2 linked regions of the Anaerobacillus alkaliphilus genome follow. The protein of the gene in region 1 binds, or shares a complex with, the protein of each later gene. Links are inferred from orthologs where the notes say so. Each region holds a gene or a part of one and is shown in the gene's direction. Other genes may lie near its edges. The genes, in order: holA and holB.

What was found.
Region 2: holA (region 1) and holB share a complex: the UniProt entries of both Bacillus subtilis proteins name them as parts of the DNA clamp loading complex. The link is inferred for Anaerobacillus alkaliphilus from one-to-one orthologs.

The regions. Positions count from the first base shown.
Region 1 is NZ_QOUX01000045.1:820-12,048, forward strand. What follows is about bases 2,074-4,954. They hold holA (DNA polymerase III subunit delta), read left to right. Parts: upstream 2,074-2,952; coding sequence 2,953-3,957; downstream 3,958-4,954. Other genes in these bases: DS745_RS14115 (DNA internalization-related competence protein ComEC/Rec2), read left to right, coding at 2,074-2,356; DS745_RS14120 (YqzM family protein), read right to left, coding at 2,409-2,540; rpsT (30S ribosomal protein S20), read right to left, coding at 4,043-4,309; gpr (GPR endopeptidase), read left to right, coding at 4,477-4,954. Outside these bases: more of DS745_RS14115, read left to right, coding at 35-2,073; more of gpr, read left to right, coding at 4,955-5,595; spoIIP (stage II sporulation protein P), read left to right, coding at 5,758-6,930; DS745_RS14145 (DUF3679 domain-containing protein), read left to right, coding at 6,952-7,308; lepA (translation elongation factor 4), read left to right, coding at 7,482-9,308; radical SAM family heme chaperone HemW, read left to right, coding at 9,497-10,624; heat-inducible transcriptional repressor HrcA, read left to right, coding at 10,770-11,229. UniProt on the Bacillus subtilis protein: Part of the beta sliding clamp loading complex, which hydrolyzes ATP to load the beta clamp onto primed DNA to form the DNA replication pre-initiation complex.
Region 2 is NZ_QOUX01000036.1:2,364-7,612, forward strand. Bases 1-2,872 are described here. They hold holB (DNA polymerase III subunit delta'), read left to right. Parts: upstream 1-879; coding sequence 880-1,866; downstream 1,867-2,872. Other genes in these bases: tmk (dTMP kinase), read left to right, coding at 1-378; DS745_RS10755 (cyclic-di-AMP receptor), read left to right, coding at 538-867; DS745_RS10765 (PSP1 domain-containing protein), read left to right, coding at 1,873-2,706; yabA (DNA replication initiation control protein YabA), read left to right, coding at 2,714-2,872. In the rest of the region: more of yabA, read left to right, coding at 2,873-3,064; DS745_RS10775 (tRNA1(Val) (adenine(37)-N6)-methyltransferase), read left to right, coding at 3,173-3,910; rsmI (16S rRNA (cytidine(1402)-2'-O)-methyltransferase), read left to right, coding at 3,935-4,807; DS745_RS10785 (AbrB/MazE/SpoVT family DNA-binding domain-containing protein), read right to left, coding at 4,843-5,130. UniProt on the Bacillus subtilis protein: DNA polymerase III is a complex, multichain enzyme responsible for most of the replicative synthesis in bacteria.

The DNA.
Region 1 (11,229 bases):
CTCCAAATTAAATAGACATAGGAGGTCAATTGACTTGCATGGAACTATTCATATTTTGGTCGTAGCAGCGATATGTAGTATATTATTACGGATACAGGGCTTTCATAGCATCTCTATTTGCTTTTTGTTAGCCCTTCTATATCTTTTGTATCGCAACAAAGAAAACTACGTTCTCCTTGTATGTTCATCAATAACTTTAGTCGTATTTTATGCTAACCCCATCTACTTCGAAGATCCACCTTTACAACCATCTACTCAAATTCTTGATGGACAAATTACTTCTATTCCAAGGTATAATGGTAACAAAATTTCATTTGAGATCAAGACTCCAAGAAAGCAGACTTTCCAAGTGAATTATCATGCTAAAACTTCCGAAGAACTTGATGATTTAAAGACATTAAAAATCGGTACGTATTGTTCCCTAAATGGTATATATAAGGAACTTTCAATACCTAGAAACTTTTATAGTTTTGATTATAAAGAGCACCTAGCAACAAGAAATATCTTTTTTCAATTTACACCTACAAGTTTTGAAAAAACGAATTGTATGGAACTTAGTCAAAATCCGTTTCGTTTACTGCAGAGATATCGGCAAAAAGGAATACAATACATAAAAGACAATTTTCCTGAAGCTAGTCAAGGCATTATGATAGCATTACTCTTTGGTGATCGACATGAGATGAATGATCAGGTTTTACAGGCATACCAATCGTTAGGAATTGTCCATTTATTAGCAGTGTCAGGTCTTCATGTTGGCCTAGTTAGTGGAACAATTTACTTTTTATTACTTCGGATTGGTTTCACAAAAGAGAAGACAATCGAACTATTGCTTATCTTACTCCCTATCTATGCTATTTTGGCTGGAGGAGCCCCTTCTGTTGTAAGAGCATCAGCCATGTCAATGGTCGTGATTTTATGTATTAGAGCACGTATGAAGCTTAATCCTTTAGACGGTATCAGTTTTGTTTGTTTAATTCTACTCTTAATAAATCCTTCCTACTTACTTCATCTTGGCTTTCAGCTATCATTTTTAGTCTCTTATACTTTACTTGTATCCGCGACCACTATCTTGCAACGCTATACTAGTTGGATCTTACAATTATTAGCTGTAACAATACTAGCCCAAATAGTATCGTTTCCACTGATTATATACCACTTTTATGAAATCTCATTTTGGAGCATCCCACTAAACCTCATCTATATTCCTTTTGTAACCCTTTTTACGTTACCGTTTGCTTTTGTAACTTTTGTCTGCCACATACTGTTTCCTCAGCCCATAAGTGACATCATTCTTGTAATTTATGATTTTATTATTGCTACTGCCCATAATGGGTTAGAAAAGATTATGGCTTTACCTTATTCATCCTTTCTTTTTGGCCAACCTCCTCTTTATATAGTTGCCTTATATTATGTTGCAATTGGTGGGATATTTTATAGTTGGGAAAAATTTAATTCGACAACAAGCTTACTAAAGAGTAGCAGTTTGTTCATCATTGTTCTTTTACTTCATTGGCATCTACCGTATTTAACTTCGGAGGGGGAAGTAACTATGTTGGATGTTGGACAAGGGGAAAGTATCCTCATTGAACTCCCAAGAAGAAAGGCAGTTTATCTAATAGATACAGGTGGTATTGTTCAAACAGGTTTTAAACCAGAGTTTATGAAACGAGAACGTGAATTTGATGTGGGTAGAGATGTAGTAGTCCCCTATTTAAAGGCAAAGGGAGTAAGGAAAATAGATAAATTAATTTTAAGTCACGGCCATTATGATCATATTGGTGGAGCAGAAGCATTAATTGACGTTATTTCGGTTGAAACAATCCTTTATGGTATAGGTTCTGTTGAAGGAATTTATGAAAAACAACTGTTAGAGAAATTCCGTGAGATAGGCACCAAAATTATTTTTGTTAAACAAGGGGACTACTGGAGAACAGGAAATAGTGAGTTTTTTATTCTTTCGCCATTTGGAAAAGAGCAAAGTTTAAATAACCGTTCAATTGTGTTGTATACCGAATTTGGTGGACTGAAATGGTTGTTTCCAGGGGATTTGGAAGTTGAGGGTGAGAGAAGGTTATTGGAAAATTACCCACAGCTTGATGTAGATGTATTAAAAGTAGGGCATCATGGAAGTTTCACGTCAACTACGGAAGATTTATTAGAGCAAGTCAATCCAAAGATTGCTCTCATCTCACTAGGGAAAAATAATCTTTATGGCCATCCTCATAAAGATGTGATCGAACGATTAAATGAACGAAATATCAAGGTTTTTCGAACGGATCAAAATGGTGCAATCCGGTATAAGTTTAAACAAGGAACGGGGTATTTTGAAACGATGATCAAGGAAAAAGTTCGCTAAAGGAAGAAGCCCTTAAAGATAAGACTTTAAGGGCTTCTTCCGCTAAGTAAAATTAAACAAATAAATCAATAAGTACTGCAATAGCAAATACTGTTGTGAAAAATCCGAATGATACAACGAAACCAACTGCAGAATCTACTGCATCATTACGGTTGCTTTGGACTTCCTTTTCAAATTGATTCACTGGACATCCCTCCTAATACAACTTTTAGTATAAGCGATAAATGATAAAAAATCTACATTTGAAACATTTTCTACATGTTTACATAAGAAACTTTGTTTGTAGAATAGGATGCAGAAAAAAAGGCCCTAATTATACATGGTCATATCACTTTAAATTGTTTACAACGCTGTGAAATGTTGTCACCTATAGATTGAATTTGCATAGGATATGATAACTAATACAAGAGAAAAAAGCACGTGATTATCGTCCTCAAGGGGTATCCTAGGTCCTACTTGATGATGTTTATCATAAATGGGGGGATTAACTTTTCGGTTAATTCCTCTTTTTCACTTGTACTAGCCGTGTTTGTATGTATAAAATTATTGGTAGATCGTTTAAAGAAAGGGTACCAAAAACAATGAGCTTTTTACAAGTGCAAAAAAACATAAAAAAAGGAATTTTATCGCCACTTTATTTATTCTATGGTACAGAAACGTTTTTAATTGAAGAGACAATACATAAATTAATTAATAAAGTTTTGACTGAAGACCAATACGATTTTAATTTATCTACTTACGAAGCAAAGGAAACACCTATTTCAGTTGCGATTGAAGAAGCGCAAACGATTCCTTTTATGGGCAGCCATCGGGTTGTTATTGTAAAGGAGGCTCAGTTTCTTACAGGAAAAGATCAGTCAAAAGTTGAACATGATTTAAAAGAGCTAGAAGCTTATGTTTTAAATCCGATTTCTGAAACTGTCTTTGTCATTGTTGCCCCATATGAAAAATTAGATGAACGAAAAAAAATTGTGAAATTACTGAAATCTCATTCAGAAGTACTTGATGCAGCCCCTTTTTCTGATCATGAAATGGAGAAATGGCTGGATGAAAGAGTAAAAAAATATGGAGTGCAAATAACTAAAGACGGCCGTGAGCAATTGGTTCAACTGCTTGGCAATAACCTTGTGATGATTGCTGGCGAAATTGAAAAACTGGCTCTGTATGTAGGCGATGGTGGGGTAATAGATGATGTAATTGTTGAGAAGCTTGTTTCTAAAACAATGGAACAAGATGTCTTTTCTTTAGTTGATCATGTTATTCATCGTAGAAAACAACAGGCGCTGCAAGTCTTTTATGATTTGATTAAACAAAAAGAGGAACCAATAAAACTATTAGCCTTACTAGCAAGGCAGTTCCGTATTTTATATCAAGTAAAAGAACTCACAAACCGGGGCTATTCTCAACAAAATATTGCAGGTGCACTTAAACTCCATCCATACGTGGTAAAATTGGCTACCCAACAAGCAAAACAATTTGATGAGAAAAAATTATTATCTTTTTTAGATGAAATTGCCGAAACTGATTATAAAATAAAAACTGGGAAAATTGATAAACAACTTGGATTAGAATTATTTATTATTAGAGTCTTAGGAGTTTAGAGAAACTAAAAAAGGGCTGACTGTTGTCAGGCACCTCAATAGAGGAGCTTGACAACAGTAGCCCTTTTTCCCATTTTCATATAGATTATGCAGAAAGCTCGTTTAATTTCTTCGCTAGGCGAGATTTTTGACGAGATGCCGCATTTTTATGAATTAAGCCTTTTGTTGCAGCTTTATCAAGCTTTTTGGTTGCAACCAAGAACGCTTCTTTAGCTCCTTCAACTTCGTTGCTAGCAACTTTAGCTTCGAAAGTTTTGATAGCTGTACGAAGTGCAGATTTAGCAGAAGCATTTTGTGCACGACGCTTTTCACTTGTTTTTACGCGTTTGATAGCTGATTTAATATTTGGCATTCCTTTCACCTCCTTGATGCAACCGGGTAATTGCGAATATATAAGTACAACACATTGCATTGTAACAAAACTCTAGGCTAATTGCAATAGGGGAATGTAATAGAGAATAGCTGGAAACGAACCGGGGAACAATGAAAGGTAGAATATAGTTAAAGAAGGTGGATTTTATGACAAAAGAAATTAATCTTGAACAATATAATGTCCGTACAGATTTAGCACTAGAAGCACATGAATTAGTTAGAGAAAGAGAAGATCAAAAGCCAGAGGATCAAAAGCAACCGATCAGTGGTGTAATTGTTAAGGAGAGAGATGAAGAAGGCATACATATCTCTACAGTTGAAATCACTGAAGAAGGTGCTAAAAGACTAGGTAAGAAACAAGGTAGATACCTTACCTTAGAAGTTCAAGGAATTAGAAATAAAGATACAGAATTACAAGAAAAAGTGGAAAGAGTTTTTGCGAAAGAATTTAACCACTTTTTAATTGAGTTAGGAATAAAAAAAGATGCCAGTTGTTTAGTGGTAGGTTTAGGTAACTGGAATGTTACTCCGGATGCCTTAGGACCAATTGCCATTGAAAACTTATTGATAACGAAACACATCTTTGAGCTACAGCCTGAACAGGTTTCTGATGGATTTCGTTCAGTTAGTGCGATTACACCAGGGGTAATGGGCATAACAGGTATTGAGACTAGTGATATTATCCATGGGGTAATTGAAAAAACAAAACCTGACTTCGTCATTGCGATAGATGCTCTTGCAGCTCGTAATATTGAGAGGGTAAATACAACCATTCAGGTTTCTGATTCAGGAATCCATCCAGGTTCTGGAGTTGGAAATAAGCGAAAAGAATTAAGCAAAGAAACTCTTGGCATTCCAGTTATTGCGGTAGGTATCCCAACTGTTGTTGACGCAGTTTCAATTACAAGTGATACGATCGACTATGTGTTAAAGCATTTTGGACGAGAGATGCGTGAGGGAAATAAGCCTTCTAGATTACTTACACCAGCGGGAATGACATTTGGTGAAAAAAGAGTACTTACCGATGATGATTTACCTGGGGTAGAAACCCGAAAGAATATTATGGGAATGATTGGTGGATTGGAAGAAGATGAAAAACGCCAATTAATTCGAGAGGTGCTTGCCCCATTAGGCCATAATTTAATGGTTACACCGAAGGAAGTTGATGTGTTCATTGAAGACATGGCGAACGTAATTGCCGCAGGATTAAACGCTGCCCTCCACGGAGACGTAGATCAAGATAATGTCGGGATGTACACTCACTAAGACCAATTGTCAATTAGGAATTATGAATTAGCTGTTGGTTTAGCTCCGAAGCTTATCAAAACAATTCAAATTGACAATTCACAATTAATAATTTTAAAAAAGGTTCTACCCCTCTAAGTTTTGTCATATACATGATGTAGACAGGCTTGAGGGGGGAATAGAATGTCGTCTAGAAAGTTTCGAGGTTTTACAGTTTCGTTAAATAGGACAAGTTTTAAGCGGATCGCAATCCTTGTCATTGTCGGAATTATGGCTTTGTTTATTATTACAGGAATGCTGACAGCATTTGAACCTGGTTATGGAATATCATCAACAACCGTTCATGCGTGGAGTTCTTATGTATCAAGTGATGCATTAATGTATATGATGGGTACTGAAAACCCTTATTTTACACAGGTCTTACCAGAAGGTAGTGAACCACCAAAAGTGTCGTCACTTGCTTTCGAATTAGCCACTAGCTTAAACCCTGATGACCCCAGGAGTTTGTTGGGAAGAGAGTTACCTGGGTTTGCTTTATTCGATGGAAAAATTATTGTAGCTGGTGAAGGAACCGATTTTACGAATATGCCAATCGAGTCCGCACCACCAATGGAAGTAATGATGGCTGAGCGGGAAGCTTCTCAAGAAAGCCTAGAAAAGCTGGACAAGCTGAACGAAGAGTTTCCAGCACCTGAGGTTTCGACAGACGGAAGGAAAGTTGTTCATATTATTCATTCCCATAGTCGCGAATCATTTTTACCGGAGTTGAAAGATGCAAAAGTTCCTAATCAAGCGTTCCATTCTGAGGTTAATATTACCCTAGTAGGAGAACGATTAGGTCGTGAACTTGAAAAGCGTGGCATTGGTGTCGATGTAGATACGAGCGACATTGGTACACTGCTAAGTGAACGTAATTGGGTTTATGGTCAATCCTATGATGCTTCAAGGGAAATTGTAAAAGAGGCAATGAGTAGAAATGATGATTTAGAATTTTTCTTTGATCTTCACCGTGATGGTGTTGGGAGAGATGCAACAACAGTAGTTATTAATGGTGTGGAATATGCGAGGACATTTTTCATCATAGGAGAGAACCATAAAAATTTCCAGAAAAATATACAACTTGCAACTGAACTTCATGAGATGTTAGACAAGAAGTATCCTGGGTTAAGTCGTGGGGTAATCTCAAAAGGTGGCGTCGGTTCTAACGGCCGATACAATCAGGACCTATCACCAAACTCAATCTTAGTGGAATTTGGTGGAGTTGAAAATACGTTAGAGGAAACATTTAGGTCTGCAGAAGCCTTTGCAGAAATCTTTAGTGAATTTTATTGGAATGCTCAAAAGGTAAACAATTAAGATAAGTTGGAGGTGGAAACGGTGACGAAGTTTTTGTTAAAATGCTTTTTTACAACGACAGTGTTATTTCTAGGAGTTTTAATCGGAATTCAAGTTGCTAGTAATAGTATGGTAAACATGACTGGTGATCAACATTACTCAACGAAAAATGTTGTGACCACTGAAAGAAGTATTCAAGCTCAAACCGTTTCCTTCGAGACAGAAAGCAACAACCAACTTACAAGTCATGATTTAGAAGGTAAACAAGCAAAATTAGAAAAAATAGAAACTTTTAATCTTTTTTCACAGGTGGGGGCAAAACTTTCGGATGGACTTAATATTGTCTTTTCAAAATTACTATCAAAAATTACTGTAACGATTGGCGATATCCTGACGTAAAAGAGTTGAAAAAGACTGCATTTGCAGTCTTTTTCGATTTCAAGACTATCGTTATTGTGATCTGTTATTACAGCTGTCCTCCGTTCAATACTGAAAAAGATTGAAACAACCTCCTGCTATTGTTATAATTTAACCTAGTGTATTGACGATTGATAAAAGAGAGTGATGAAATCATGAATAGAGAAGAACGATTAAAACGAAGAGATAAAATCCGTAATTTTTCAATTATTGCTCATATAGACCATGGGAAATCAACGTTGGCAGACCGCATTTTAGAAAAGACAAGTGCTTTGACCCAACGTGAGATGAAAGACCAGATGCTAGATGCAATGGACCTTGAAAGAGAACGTGGTATTACAATCAAACTAAATGCTGTTCAATTGACGTACAAAGCAAAAGATGGGGAAGAGTATACGTTTCACTTAATTGACACCCCAGGACACGTTGACTTTACGTATGAAGTTTCGAGAAGTTTAGCAGCTTGTGAAGGTGCGCTTTTAATTGTAGACGCTGCACAAGGAATTGAAGCTCAGACGTTAGCTAACGTTTACTTAGCACTTGATAATGATTTAGAGATTTTACCTGTAATTAATAAGATTGACTTACCGAGTGCTGAGCCTGAACGAGTAAAACAAGAAGTAGAGGATATCATTGGATTAGACACGTCTGATGCTGTTTTAGCTTCTGCCAAGAACGGAATTGGAATTGAAGAAATTCTTGAACAAGTCGTTCATAAAGTACCTGCACCAAGTGGGGATCCAGATGCTCCTTTACAAGCGCTAATCTTTGACTCTTTATATGATCCTTACCGCGGTGTAGTCGTTTATATCCGTATTGTTGAAGGAACAGTAAAACCAGGTCAAAAAATTCGCATGATGGCAACAGGTGCTGAATTTGAAGTAATCGAAGTAGGAGTATATACTCCAAAACCTGTAAAACGCAATGAGCTTACAGTTGGAGATGTAGGATTTTTAACGGCATCTATTAAAAATGTCGGTGATACACGAGTCGGGGATACCGTAACAAGTGTTCAAAATCCTGCAAAAGAACAATTAGCTGGATATCGCAAAATGAACCCAATGGTATTTTGTGGACTTTATCCATTAGATACGAATGATTATAACGACCTAAGAGATGCGCTTGAAAAATTAGAATTAAACGATGCTTCGCTACAATACGAACCGGAAACTTCACAAGCATTAGGGTTTGGCTTCCGTTGTGGTTTCTTAGGACTCCTTCATATGGAAATCATTCAGGAACGTATTGAAAGAGAATTTAATATTGATATCATCACAACAGCACCAAGTGTTATTTACAGAGTAACGTTGACTGATGGTGAAGAAATTCGAATTGACAATCCTTCAAAAATGCCCGATCCTCAAATCATTGAATTTGTAGAAGAGCCATATGTAAAGGCATCTATCATGGTTCCGAATGATTACGTTGGTGCAGTTATGGAAATTTGTCAAAGAAAGCGTGGCAATTATCTTGATATGCAATATCTAGATGCAAACCGTGTTACCCTTTCGTACGATATACCATTATCAGAAATTGTCTACGATTTCTTCGACCAGTTAAAATCAAGTACAAAAGGCTATGCTTCATTCGATTATGAATTAATTGGATATAAGCAATCTAAATTGGTTAAAATGGATATCCTTTTAAATGCAGAAAAAGTCGATGCTTTGTCAGTTATCGTTCACCGCGATGCTGCATACGAACGTGGGAAGGTTATTGTTGAAAAACTCAAAGAACTAATTCCGCGTCAACAGTTTGAAGTACCAGTTCAAGCGAGTATCGGTCAAAAAATTATTGCTAGATCGACGATTAAAGCAATTCGTAAAAATGTACTAGCGAAATGTTATGGTGGAGATATTTCTCGTAAGCGTAAACTTCTTGATAAGCAAAAAGAAGGTAAAAAACGTATGAAGAGTGTCGGAAGTGTTGAGGTTCCACAAGAAGCATTTATGGCAGTTCTTAAAATGGATGAAAGTAAATAATTCAATTTTAATGAAAAACCGTAGAGTGATTTCTACGGTTTTTCTACGCAAACTAAATTACAATTGTGAATTATGAATTAAGAATTAAGAATGTTTAGTCAATGCTTCGAAGCTAACCCGAAGAATTTTACATTCTACATTCTAAATTCTAAATTCTACATTCTACATTTAGAGAAAGGGTGATCCTAGTGCCGAAAGCAGTATATGTCCATATCCCTTTTTGTGAACAAATTTGCCATTACTGTGATTTCAATAAAGTGTTTTTAAAAGGTCAACCAGTCGACGAATATTTAGAAGCTTGTGAAAGGGAAATGAACGAACTAGTACGTCGTTTTCCTACTAAACAAATTGACACAATTTATATTGGTGGTGGAACACCTTCTGCTTTGTCAGCACTTCAACTTGAGAAATTATTAGGTGACCTAGTTGATGTTTTCCAACCTAAAGGTGAATTTACGATTGAATTAAATCCAGGAAATGCAGATGAAGAGAAACTATCGGTAATAAAAGATGCAGGTGTCAACCGCCTTAGTATTGGTGTACAAGCTTTTCAAAAGGACTTACTCGAGAAGATCGGAAGAACACATGAAGAGAAAGACATTTATGAGACAATTAATAATGCTAGAAAATATGGATTGGACAATATATCAATAGACCTAATGTTTGGTTTGCCACATCAGACACTTGAAATGTTTGCTGAAACATTAAGAAAAGCGCTAGAACTAGAGGTACCTCACTTTTCAGCTTATTCCCTAAAAATAGAAGAAAAGACTGTATTCCATCAATTATTTCGAAAAGGGAAGCTACAGCTCCCAAGGGAAGATGAGGAAGTAGCAATGTATGATCTTCTAATAGATACACTTACGAGTAATGGTTTTCACCAATATGAAATTAGTAACTTTGGAAAAGTAGGTTTTGAAAGTAAACATAATTTAACCTATTGGAACAACGATGAATATTATGGAATTGGTGCAGGGGCCCATGGTTATGTTTACGGCCAGCGGTATGCAAATGCTGGTCCTATTAAGAAATACATTACCTCAGTTACAGAAACAGGCTTAGGTATGTTTGATCAACATCAAGTTACTGAACAAGAAAAGATTGAAGAAGAAATGTTTTTAGGATTGAGAAAACTTGAAGGAGTTTCTATTTCTAGATTTGAAGAGCGCTTCGGAAAGTCTCCAATGGACATATTTGCTAAGGAGATTGAACACTTAAGACTCCAAGGGCTTCTTACAGTTGAAGGTGGAAGGATTTCGTTATCTAGAAATGGGCTTTTCTTAGCAAATGAAGTCTTTGAAAAATTTTTACTTTAATTGTAGCAACGCACTCAATCTCAGTTTGAAATTCAAATGAAAACTTTGATTTGAATCGTTGACAACAATCATAGATTTTTGGTAATTTATTATTGTTAGCAATTAGCACTCGACTAACTTGAGTGCTAACAGAGGTGATTAAGGAATGTTAACAGACAGACAGTTACTCATTTTAAAAGCCATTGTTGATGATTACATTCGTTCTGCAGAACCTGTTGGATCTAGAAGTGTATCCAAACGGGAAGATATCTCTTATAGCCCTGCAACGATCAGGAATGAGATGTCAGACTTAGAGGAACTAGGTTATTTAGAAAAGCCTCATAGTTCTGCAGGTAGAATACCTTCTCAGAAGGGATATCGTTATTATGTGGATCATTTGCTAGTTCCAGAAGAAATTCTGAATAAGTCGGACATTGTTGATATTAAATCATTATTTGCCCAACGGATTCAGGAAGTAGAACAGGTGATTGAACAATCTGCTCAGATCTTGTCTAATTTAACAAGCTACACTTCGATTGTCTTAGGTCCAGAAATCTTTGAAACGACGTTGAAACATTTGCAAATTATCCCACTTACTCAAGATTCAGGAGTTGCCATTATTGTCA
Region 2 (5,249 bases), on another replicon or contig:
TTAGAGCTAGGAAAGATCGTGTTATGTGATCGTTTTCTAGATAGTAGTTTAGTCTACCAGGGAATTGCTAGAAGACTTGGGTTAGAAGAGGTCTATGCCATTAATTCGTTTGCCATCGAAAATAGTTTACCAAAGCTTACTTTTTATTTTGATATAGAGCCAGAAAAGGGCCTTGCCAGGATTGCTCAAAATAAAGAACGAGAAATTAATCGCTTAGACCAGGAGAATCTGGAGTTTCACTATAAAGTTCGAGAAGGTTATCTGAAATTACTAGAAATGTTTCCAGAACGTATAATTAAGATTAATGCAGATCGACCGCTAGAGGAAGTTGTAGATGAAACGAAAGAAAAGCTATTCTCCTATTTAAACATCAAATAAATTCTAGGTAGCCTTTTTGGAAGGTTACCTTTTAAAATTTAAATAATACTTTAAACGTAAACCATTACTTAGGTTCTTCAATGGACATCTGTTATAATAGGATAAATAAAGGCTTTATTAATAAAGGTAGCGTAACTATATTCCTAAGGAGGTTAAAGGATGAAACTTGTTGTCGCAATTGTCCAAGATAAAGATAGTAACAACCTTGCTAATGCTCTTGTGAAAGGAAATTTCAAAGCCACAAAACTAGCTAGTACAGGTGGATTTTTAAAAGCTGGTAACACGACGTTTTTTATAGGTACTGAAGATCATAAAGTCGATGATGTATTAACTATTATTAGAGATAATTGTAAGAATAGAGATCAATTAGTAGCGCCAATATCTCCAATGGGAGGAAATGCTGATTCGTATATACCATATCCTGTGAACGTTAAAGTTGGTGGTGCAACTGTGTTTGTATTACCTGTAGATCAGTTTGAGAGATTTTAAGGTGGTAGAAGTATGACATGGAACGAAATCTCTGAAACTCAAGAAAAAGTAGTGAAGATTATTAAGAACAGTATCAACAAGCAGCGACTTTCACATGCTTATTTATTCGATGGATCAAAGGGAACGGGGAAGAGAAGAGTCGCTTTACAACTTGCGAAAACATTTTTCTGTCAAAATGTTCAAGGATCTAATGCGTGTGAAAAATGTGCAGACTGTAAAAGAATACAATCAGGCAACCATCCAGATGTCCACATAATTCAACCTGAAGGCCAAACAATTAAAATAGAACAAATCCGCGACCTTAAAAAGGAATTTTCCTTTCGTGGTGTAGAATCAGTCAAGAAGTTCTATATCATAGAAGATGCCGAAAAAATGACAGTTAGTGCAGCTAATGGACTGTTGAAATTCTTAGAAGAACCTGATGGACAATCAATAGCAATCTTAACAACGACAGAGGTGCACCGAATTCTAAATACGATTCTTTCTAGAGTCCAAATTCTCTCTTTTGTTCCATTAACGCCAGAAAAACTAATTGAAAACCTCGAAAATAGTGGCATTGCTAAACCGCTTGCTAAGTTATTAGGGCAATTAACGAATGATCTGGAGGAAGCTTACCAGCTTTACCATGAGGATTGGATTGCACAAGCCCGTAACATAGTGATACAATTAGGTGAGGAAGTGTGTACAAGACCACATCAGGTTTTGCTCACTCTTCAAGAAACTTGGTTACCTCATTTTAAGGAGAGAGCCCAGTTGAATTTAGGTTTAGACATCTTGTTACTTTGGTATCGCGATGTTCTTCGTACCTTGATAGCAACAGATGACCAACTTATTTTTGTTGATCAGATCGATAAATTAGAAAAACATGCATTAAAGAGCTCACAGCAGAAGGTTAGCCAACATATGGCTAATATTCTAGAAGCAAAGAGACGATTAAGTGCAAATGTAAATCCTCAATTGTTGATGGAACAATTAATGCTGAGGTTACAGGAGGGATAATGTATAGTGCATCAGGTAGTCGGTGTAAGGTTTAAAAAAGCGGGAAAAATATATTATTTCTCCCCTGAAGATATAGAGGTACAAAAAGGTGAGCTAGTCATCGTTGAGACAGCTAGAGGGATTGAGTATGGCAAGGTTGTCATTGGTAGAAAAGTTGTCGGAGATCAGGATGTTGTTTTTCCTCTTAAAAAAGTTGTTCGAATTGCCAATGAAAAAGATCGTACAACAGTAGAAGAGAATAAAGCAGCGGCAAAAGAGGCTTTTGAAGTTTGCTTAGACAAAATCCAAGAACATAACTTAGATATGAAACTTGTAGACGTAGAGTACACGTTTGATCGAAACAAAGTTTTATTCTACTTTACAGCCGATGGACGAATTGATTTTAGAGAACTAGTAAAAGATTTAGCAGCAATTTTTAGGACAAGGATTGAACTAAGACAAATAGGGGTTCGCGATGAAGCGAAAATGTTAGGTGGAATAGGTCCTTGTGGTAGAATCTTGTGCTGTTCTTCATTCCTAGGAGACTTTGAACCGGTTTCTATTAAAATGGCTAAAGACCAGAGTTTATCTCTTAATCCAACGAAGATTTCTGGGTTATGTGGACGATTAATGTGTTGTTTGAAATATGAGAACGACAATTATGAAACTGCAAAACAAGAACTTCCTGATATCGGGAAGCCAATCGTTACCACTCACGGTAAGGGTCGTGTGATTGGTTTAAATATTCTAGAGCAACTTATACAAGTTGAACTAAACGATCAGCGAATTATGGAATTTACACTTGATGAGCTAATCAGTGAAGGAGCATTACCTACTCAAACCACAAATATTGAGGTGTAAAGTAAACGTGGATAAAAAAGGGGTCTTTTCACGAGTAAGTCTTATGGAAGAAAAGATAGGTGGCCTTTATCGTGAATTAGGGGAGTTAAAGGAACATTTAGCCCTCCTCTTAGAAGAGAATCAACATCTTAAGATTGAAAACGACCATCTACGTTCTCGGATCGAAAAAGCATCTGATCAGAAGCAAGAAGAAGTAAAAGAAAAAAAGGTAGACAATGAAAAAGTTGATATTGGGGAAGGTTATGATAACTTAGCCAGACTATATCAAGAAGGGTTTCACATTTGTAACCTTCATTATGGGAGTATTCGTAAAGAGGGAGACTGTCTTTTTTGCTTGTCGTTCTTAAATAAAAAGTAATGATTAGGAGGTGGATATATCCCACCTCTTTTTTTGTGCTTAATGGAAACTACTACCCGTGATTTGATATAATCAAGTTTATTAATGATACGAGGAGATTAGCAAACAATGGTTAAAATCGAGCAAGATGAACGGATAGATCATTTACCTAATGAAAAATTGAAAATTATTCAAAGCCCAGATGTTTTTTCTTTCTCAATGGATGCAGTTTTTCTAGCCAAGTTCTGTTATGTACCAATTCAAAAAGGTGATATTGTTGATCTGTGTACGGGAAATGGTGTTATACCATTACTACTCAGCGAACGAAGCAAAGCAAAGATCACTGGAGTCGAAATACAAGAACGCTTATTTCATATGGCAGTGAGAAGTACAGAGATGAATGAGCTGAGTGAACAAATTACGTTCCTTCATGGCGATATTAAGAATGCTCCTACGAGCCTGGGTAAAGGTAAATTTGATCTAGTAACTTGTAATCCGCCGTATTTTAAAACGGTAACAGAGAAAGAATGGAATGAGAATAAACATTTTGCGATCGCTAGACATGAAATCTACTGTGACTTGGATGATGTTCTTCGTGTTAGTGGTGATCTTGTTAAAGAAAGAGGAAAGGTCGCCATTGTTCATCGTCCTGACCGTTTAATTGATATCATTACTTCTATGAAAAAATATCAAATCGAGCCAAAACGAATTCAATTTGTTCACCCTAAGAAAGAACGTGAAGCGAATATATTATTAGTAGAAGGTATAAAAAACGGTAAGTCAGGGATAAAAATTTTACAACCACTATTCGTATATCATGATGATAATACATACACCGAAGAGTTTAAAAACATTTATTTTTCATAGTCTTGAAGGAGGTTATATACACTGATGTGGATTCAAAAAAGTTTTCACAATGAAGAAGCAGGGGCATTATATTTAGTGCCAACACCAATAGGAAATTTAGAGGATATTACATACCGAGCGTTACAGGTTTTAAAAACAGTAGACATAATTGCAGCCGAAGATACAAGACAAACGAAGAAGCTTTGTAACCATTTTGAGATAACCACCAAACTTGTTAGCTATCATGATCATAATAAGCAATCTAGCGGCTCAAGACTAGTAGAAGAGATACAGACTGGTAAAAAGGTGGCTTTAGTAAGCGATGCTGGAATGCCAGCTATCTCTGATCCTGGGTATGAGCTGGTTGTTAGTTGTATTCAAGAAAATATACCAGTGATCCCATTACCAGGTGCAAATGCAGCTTTACCTGCCCTGGTTGCTTCTGGATTCCCAACAGAAAATTTTTATTTTTACGGGTTCTTAAATAGGCAAAAAAAAGATAAGAAAAAGCAATTAGACACATTGAAAAATATCCAATGCCCAATTATTTTTTATGAATCACCACATCGTTTAAAAGAAACGTTACAGACGATCCTTGAGCAATTAGGAGATCGAAAAATTTCAGTCTGCCGTGAACTTACGAAGAAATTTGAAGAATTTATTAGAGGACACGTCAGTGAAGTAATTGACCACTATACGAAGGAAGACCCAAGAGGTGAATACTGTCTTATCTTAGAAGGGGCAGCTGATGAGGCGATTGTAAATGATGATATTTGGTGGACGGATCTTACGATAGAGCAACATATTGAACATTACATTGCAATCCAACTTTCGTCAAAGGAAGCGATAAAACAGGTGGCAAAAGACAGAAACCTACAGAAGCGAGAAGTATATCAAGTGTATCATAACGAAAAATAAGGCTGACATATAATGTCAGCCTGTTTTTTATAATATTATTTTACTGTTTTTTCAACGAAGTTTTGAAGTTCAGCAATAATTTCTTTAGCACCGCTTGGACTTAAGATGATTTTACCGCCAGCTAATGATAAGTTATCGTCATTTACTTCGCCAGTTACTTGGCAAGTCATGTTTGGCTTATATTTTTTTAAGATGATGCGATCGCTATCAACGTAAATTTCTAAAGCATCCTTTTCTGCAATATCAAGTGTACGGCGAAGCTCGATTGGAATAACCACGCGTCCTAACTCATCAACTTTACGAACAATTCCTGTAGATTTCATTTATTTTCTCCTCCTGAGTGATTGTTTTTTATCTATCGTCAATTCTTCATTTTTCGACATTTTTCTCTGTAAATTAAGAATACCAGCGTTTCCAAAAGAAGTCAATTAGTATTCTTCAA